One region of the Streptomyces sp. NPDC059852 genome, then DNA from elsewhere that is predicted to be linked to it. Evidence: predicted binding sites of a transcription regulator. Region 1 holds the regulator's gene; each other region holds the start of a gene.
What was found. The regulator HrcA, encoded in region 1, represses chaperone genes, less so after heat shock. The targets are predictions, from matches to a motif close to TTNGCACTCNGNNNNNCNGAGTGCNAA.

Region 2: the regulator HrcA is predicted to act here: its motif matches at 1,426-1,452, upstream of groES (co-chaperone GroES).
Region 3: the regulator HrcA is predicted to act here: its motif matches at 986-1,012, upstream of groL (chaperonin GroEL).

What each region holds. Positions count from the first base shown of each region.
Region 1 covers NZ_JBHWJK010000001.1:344,317-346,583, reverse strand. The annotation lists gene dnaJ (molecular chaperone DnaJ) at 1-454, opposite strand, end outside; gene hrcA (heat-inducible transcriptional repressor HrcA) at 455-1,471, opposite strand; gene ACFV46_RS01530 (MBL fold metallo-hydrolase) at 1,650-2,267, shown strand, end outside.
Region 2 covers NZ_JBHWJK010000002.1:166,730-168,996, forward strand. The annotation lists gene groL (chaperonin GroEL) at 1-848, opposite strand, end outside; gene groES (co-chaperone GroES) at 971-1,279, opposite strand; gene ACFV46_RS03055 (polysaccharide deacetylase family protein) at 1,516-2,267, opposite strand, start outside.
Region 3 covers NZ_JBHWJK010000003.1:373,340-375,606, reverse strand. The annotation lists gene ACFV46_RS06050 (MoaD/ThiS family protein) at 1-214, shown strand, start outside; gene ACFV46_RS06045 (cold-shock protein) at 659-865, shown strand; gene groL (chaperonin GroEL) at 1,176-2,267, shown strand, end outside.

The sequences.
Region 1 (2,267 bases):
CGGCGCCCTCGCCGTTGCAGGTGTTGCAGACGACGGCGGTGTCGACCTGGATGTCCTTCGTGGTGCCGAAGGCCGCCTCGTCGAGCTCGACCTCCAGCCGGATCATCGCGTCCTGGCCGCGCCGGGTCCGCGAGCGCGGGCCGCGCTGGGACGCGGTGCCGAAGAAGGCGTCCATGATGTCGGAGAAGTTGCCGAAGCCACCGGCGCCGAAGCCGCCCGCGCCCGCGCCGCCCGCCTGGGACAGCGGGTCGCCGCCGAGGTCGTAGACCTGCTTCTTCTGCGGGTCCGACAGCACCTCGTAGGCGGCGTTGATCTCCTTGAACCGCTCCTGGGTCTTCGGGTCCGGGTTGACGTCCGGGTGCAGCTCGCGGGCGAGCCGCCGGAAGGCCTTCTTGATCTCTTCCTGCGACGCGTCGCGACGCACGCCGAGCACGGCGTAGTAGTCCGTGGCCACCTACGACTCCGCCAGGATCTGTCCGACGTAACGTGCCACTGCGCGTACCGCTCCCATCGTTCCCGGGTAATCCATGCGGGTCGGTCCGACCACGCCGAGCTTGGCGACTGCCTCGCCGCCCGAACCGTAGCCCACCGACACGACGGACGTGGAGTTGAGTCCTTCGTAGGCGTTCTCGTGCCCGATGCGCACGGTCATGCCCGAATCCCCCGCCTCGCCCAGCAACTTGAGGAGCACGACCTGCTCCTCCAGGGCTTCGAGCACCGGCTGGATGGTGAGGGGGAAGTCATGTGTGAAGCGGGTCAGATTGGCGGTTCCGCCGATCATCAGCCGCTCCTCGTTCTCCTCGACGAGTGTCTCCAGGAGGGTGGAGAGCACGGTCGAGACGGTGCCGCGGTCCTCGACGTCGAACGCCTCGGGCAGGTCCTCGACGAGCCGGGGCACGTCGGTGAAGCGCCGGCCGGCGACCCGGCTGTTCAGCCGGGCGCGCAGGTCCGCGAGCGAGGCCTCGCCGACGGGTGCGGGGCAGTCGATCATCCGCTGCTCGACCCGGCCGGTGTCCGTGATCAGCACGAGCATCACGCGCGCGGGGGCGAGCGAGAGCAGTTCGACGTGCCGGACGGTGGACCGGGTCAGCGACGGGTACTGCACGACGGCGACCTGCCGGGTGAGCTGCGCGAGCAGCCGTACCGTCCGCGCGACGACGTCGTCGAGGTCGACGGCGCCGTCGAGGAAGTTCTGGATGGCGCGCCGCTCGGGCGGGGTCATCGGCTTCACACCGGCGAGCTTGTCGACGAAGAGCCGGTAGCCCTTGTCGGTGGGGATGCGCCCGGCGCTGGTGTGCGGCTGCGCGATGTAGCCCTCGTCCTCCAGGGCCGCCATGTCGTTGCGCACGGTCGCCGGGGAGACGCCGAGGTTGTGCCGCTCGGTGAGCGCCTTGGAGCCGACCGGCTCCTCCGTCCCGACGTAGTCCTGGACGATCGCGCGCAGCACCTGGAGCCTGCGTTCACTCAGCATCTCGCGCACACCTCCAGCGGTCGGTCCCCTTGGCGCCGTTCCTGGCACTCTGTCCGTCCGAGTGCCAGCCGTCCCCGGCCAGTGTACGGCGGTGGGGTGCACCCCGGGCAAGGCCGGTCGGTTTCACCTCCGTGCTCCGCGGGGGTGTCCTGTCCGGTCACAGCGCTAGCGTCGCGGTATGACGGTGACTTGGGAAGAGCTCGGGTGGGAGCGGTTGGCGGACGGGGTGGGCAGGTGCCGTCTGCCGGGCTGGGACTGCACCGTGGGGCTGGTCGTGGGCGACGGGACCGCCCTGGTCGTGGACGCCGGTTCGAGCCTCGCGGAGGGGGCGCGGCTGCGGACGCAGGCGCAGTGGCTCACGGGTCACCGTGTGACCCATCTCGCGCTGACCCACCCCCACTTCGATCATGTCTTCGGCGCCGCGGCGTTCGCGGGCGCGGAGGTCTACGGGCCGGTGGGCGTGGAGACCGTCCTGCAGGGGCGGCGGGCGCGCGAGGAGCTGCGCGGGGACGCGGTGCGCCACGGCCTGGACGCGGCCGCGGCGGAGGAGGCGGCGGACGCGCTGGTCGTGCCCCGCCATCCGGTGAGCGGCGAGTGGACGCTGGACCTCGGCGGCGGGCGCCAGGTCCTGCTGGCGAACGTGGGTCCGGCGCACACGGCCCACGACCTGGTGGTCCTGGTGCCGGGCCGGCTCCCCGGCGAGCCGGAGGTGGTGTTCTGCGGCGACCTGGTGGAGGAGTCCGGGGAACCGCAGGCCGGCCCGGACGCCGTGCCGTCGCACTGGCCGGCCGCGCTG
Region 2 (2,267 bases), on a different contig from region 1:
TCGCCGAAGCCGGGGGCCTTGACCGCGACCGCGTTGAAGGTGCCGCGGATCTTGTTGACCACCAGGGTCGACAGGGCCTCGCCCTCGACGTCCTCGGCGATGATCAGCAGCGGCTTGGAGGCGTTGGTCTGGATGACCTTCTCCAGCAGCGGCAGCAGGTCGGCGATGGAGGAGATCTTGCCCTGGTTGATGAGGATGTAGGGGTCCTCCAGGACGGCCTCCATGCGCTCCTGGTCCGTCACGAAGTACGGCGACAGGTAGCCCTTGTCGAAGGCCATGCCCTCGGTGAAGTCCAGCTCCAGCCCGAAGGTGTTGGACTCCTCGACGGTGATGACACCGTCCTTGCCGACCTTGTCCATCGCCTCGGCGATGAGCTCGCCGACCTGCTGGTCCTGGGCGGACAGCGCGGCGACGGCGGCGATGTCGGACTTCTCGTCGATCGGGCGCGCGGTCGCGAGGAGGTCCTCGGACACGGCGGCGACGGCGGCGTCGATGCCCTTCTTCAGCAGCGCCGGGGAGGCGCCGGCGGCAACGTTCTTCAGGCCCTCGCGCACGAGCGCCTGGGCGAGCACGGTGGCGGTGGTGGTGCCGTCACCCGCGATGTCGTTGGTCTTGGTCGCCACCTCCTTCACCAGCTGGGCGCCGAGGTTCTCGTACGGGTCCTCGACCTCGACCTCACGGGCGATGGTCACACCGTCGTTGGTGATGGTGGGGGCGCCGAACTTCTTGTCGATGACGACGTTGCGGCCCTTGGGGCCGATCGTCACCTTGACCGTGTCGGCAAGCTTGTTGACGCCGCGCTCGAGGGCGCGACGGGCGTCCTCGTCGAACTTCAGGATCTTCGCCATGACAGCGGGAGCCCTCTCGGATTCTGTGGGTTCTCAAAAAAAGACACTGCGCCCCGGGCGCCCGGTTCTCATGTGGTCGCGGGGGCCAGGGGCGCAGCTGAAGACAAGAGCTTCGAGGTGTCTTACTTCTCGATGACCGCGAGCACGTCGCGGGACGAGAGGACGAGGTACTCCTCGCCGTTGTACTTCACCTCGGTGCCGCCGTACTTGCTGTACAGCACGATGTCGCCGACCTTCACATCGAGCGGAAGGCGCTCGCCGTTCTCGAAGCGGCCCGGACCGACGGCGAGGATGACGCCCTCCTGGGGCTTCTCCTTCGCGGTGTCCGGGATGACCAGGCCAGAGGCGGTGGTCTGCTCGGCGTCGAGCGGCTGGACCACGATGCGGTCCTCGAGCGGCTTGATGGCAACCTTGGAGCTGGTGGTCGTCACGATCCGACCTCCCCCTTCGGAGATCTCACGGGGTTAACTGTCTGAGGTGGCGACCAGGTCGATCCGTCGTCGCGGGTGCCGGACCTGCCCGTCGCGTGGTTGGCACTCTCCAGTGGGGAGTGCCAGAGCCGAGACTATGACCGCGATTAGCACTCGGTCAAGCGGAGTGCCAATTCGCCGTGGCGCGGCGCGCCGCGGACGGCCCCCCCGGAACGCCGGATGCCGCCGACGGGACGTCAGACGTAGTCCTCCAGGCGGCCCACGGTGAGCCCCCGCTCCTGGACCGCCCGCAGCAGCAGGGTGGTGCGCTCCCGCAGCGACAGCCCGCCCGGCTCGGCGGACGGCACGGAGACGACGTCGCCGGGGCGCAGCCGCCCGGGCCCCTCCGCGTACGTCAGCCGGCCGCCGCCCGTCATCGTCGCGCGCCACAGCACGACGGCGCCGACCCCGCAGTCGGCGGCGGCGCGCAGCGTGGTGCTGTCGTAGGTGCCGTAGGGCGGCCGGAAGAGACGGGGGCGGACACCGAAGCGGGCGTGCAGCTTGTGCTGCTGGCCGCAGATCTCGGCGCGCTGGCCGGCGTAGGGCAGTCCGCGCAGGGCGGCGTGGTCGAGGGTGTGGTTCTGCAGGGACGCGCCGACCGCGCGCAGCCGCGCGAAGTGCCCGTAGCCGGGGCCGACCACACTGTCCGTGAGGAACATGCTGACGGGCAACCGCAGTTCCCGGACCATGTCGACGAAGCGGGGGTCCTTCTCGGCGCCGTCGTCGTAGGTGAGGAAGACGACGCGGTCGCGGGTGGGGACGCGGCGCAGGACGGGCGGCGGTCCGCCGGGGGGCCGGGCGACGCGGCGGGCGGGCGGCGGGGGCGGCGCGGGCAGCGGGTCGCTCAGCCCCCAGCGGCGGTACGGCTGCGCGGTGTGCGTGGCGTTCTTCGCGGCGCGCGTGGCCTCCTGACCGGTCCCGGCGCGGGGGCCGGTGGCGGTCGTCCCGG
Region 3 (2,267 bases), on a different contig from region 1:
CGCCGCCGAGGGCGCCACCCTGGCCGAGGTCATCTCCGACCTCGAGAAGAACCACACGGGGATCGCGGCCCGGGTGCTGGACGACCAGGGCAAGCTCCGGCGCTTCGTCAACGTCTACGTCAACGACGACGACGTGCGTTTCGAGCAGGGTCTTGAGACCGCGACCCCGGACGGTGCCGGCGTCTCCATCATTCCGGCCGTCGCCGGCGGCTGACCGGATGACCGAACATTACCTTCGGTAATCCCGGTTACCGAGCGTTCATCGAATTGCCTCCTCCGTGAGAGAAGCGGAGGAGGCAATTCTGTGTGATTGAGCGGGGTACAGTTGGGGAACGCACCGCCGGTCCCCGGACCGGCCGTCTTTGATTTCTGCCGCCGACCCGACAAGAAGTAGCCAAACTCCGCGGGTCCTATGCGGCTTTTGTTCCGTTTGCCCGGCCCGACTTGACCTGAAGTCAGCGGAATTGTCGCCACATTCCCGACCGGTCGTGCCCGGATTTCTCGTCCGATTGACCTGTTGCAGACGGCAGTTGGGCAGATACATTCAGCCGCGGTCGACGCGTTCCGGCGCACGCCCCCGACCGATTTGGGGGGTGAGGTCTGACCCGGATCCGCGAAGTGTGGATCTGTGCAAGGGCCAGTAATAGGGGAGTTAGGCATGGCTCAGGGCACCGTCAAGTGGTTCAACGCGGAGAAGGGGTACGGCTTCATCGCGGTCGACGGTGGTGCGGATGTTTTCGTCCACTACAGCGCGATCCAGATGGACGGGTACCGCACCCTGGAAGAGGGCCAGCGGGTCGATTTCGAGATCTCGCAGGGTCAGAAGGGGCCGCAGGCGGACATGGTCCGGCTGGCGACCGGCTGAAGCACGCGTCGACGAACAGCAGCGACGTTCTTCTTCGAAGGGCCCGCGCCTCCTGGGGGGCGCGGGCCCTTCGCCGTGCCCTCGCGCCCCCGTGTGCCGACGGGCGCGAGGCCCGGGCGCCTTGCACTCTCGTACCCCGAGTGCTAATCATTGGCGTTAGCACTCTGAAGGTGAGAGTGACAAAGGAGGACCGGGTCGGTGAGGCCCGCAGGCCAGGTGGGGCAAGGAACCACGCGGCCGGCGAGCCGTCCGTCGCGGGCGCGGGCGCGGTCCGAAGGAATCACCCCCAGTCCTGGAGGGACCACTTCACATGGCCAAGATCATCGCGTTCGACGAGGAGGCGCGGCGCGGCCTCGAGCGCGGCATGAACCAGCTCGCGGACGCCGTCAAGGTGACGCTCGGCCCCAAGGGCCGCAACGTCGTCCTCGAGAAGAAGTGGGGCGCCCCCACGATCACCAACGATGGTGTGTCCATCGCCAAGGAGATCGAGCTCGAGGACCCGTACGAGAAGATCGGCGCCGAGCTGGTCAAGGAAGTCGCCAAGAAGACGGACGACGTCGCCGGTGACGGTACGACCACCGCGACCGTCCTCGCCCAGGCCCTGGTCAAGGAGGGCCTGCGCAACGTGGCCGCCGGCGCCAACCCGATGGCCCTCAAGCGCGGCATCGAGCGTGCCGTCGAGGCCGTCAGCGCCGCCCTGCTGGAGCAGGCGAAGGATGTCGAGACCAAGGAGCAGATCGCTTCCACGGCCTCCATCTCCGCCGCCGACACCCAGATCGGCGAGCTCATCGCCGAGGCCATGGACAAGGTCGGCAAGGAAGGCGTCATCACCGTCGAGGAGTCCCAGACCTTCGGTCTGGAGCTGGAGCTCACCGAGGGTATGCGCTTCGACAAGGGCTACATCTCGGCGTACTTCGCCACCGACATGGAGCGTATGGAGGCCGTCCTCGACGACCCGTACATCCTGATCGCGAACTCCAAGATCGCCAACGTCAAGGACCTGCTCCCGCTCCTGGAGAAGGTCATGCAGTCGGGCAAGCCGCTGCTGATCATCGCCGAGGACGTCGAGGGCGAGGCCCTGTCGACCCTGGTCGTCAACAAGATCCGCGGCACCTTCAAGTCCGTCGCGGTCAAGGCCCCGGGCTTCGGCGACCGCCGCAAGGCGATGCTGAACGACATCGCCATCCTCACCGGCGGCGAGGTCATCTCCGAGGAGGTCGGTCTCAAGCTCGAGAACACCTCCCTGGACCTCCTGGGCAAGGCCCGCAAGGTCGTCATCACCAAGGACGAGACCACGATCGTCGACGGTGCCGGCTCCTCCGAGCAGGTCCAGGGCCGGGTCAACCAGATCCGCGCCGAGATCGAGAACAGCGACTCGGACTACGACCGCGAGAAGCTGCAG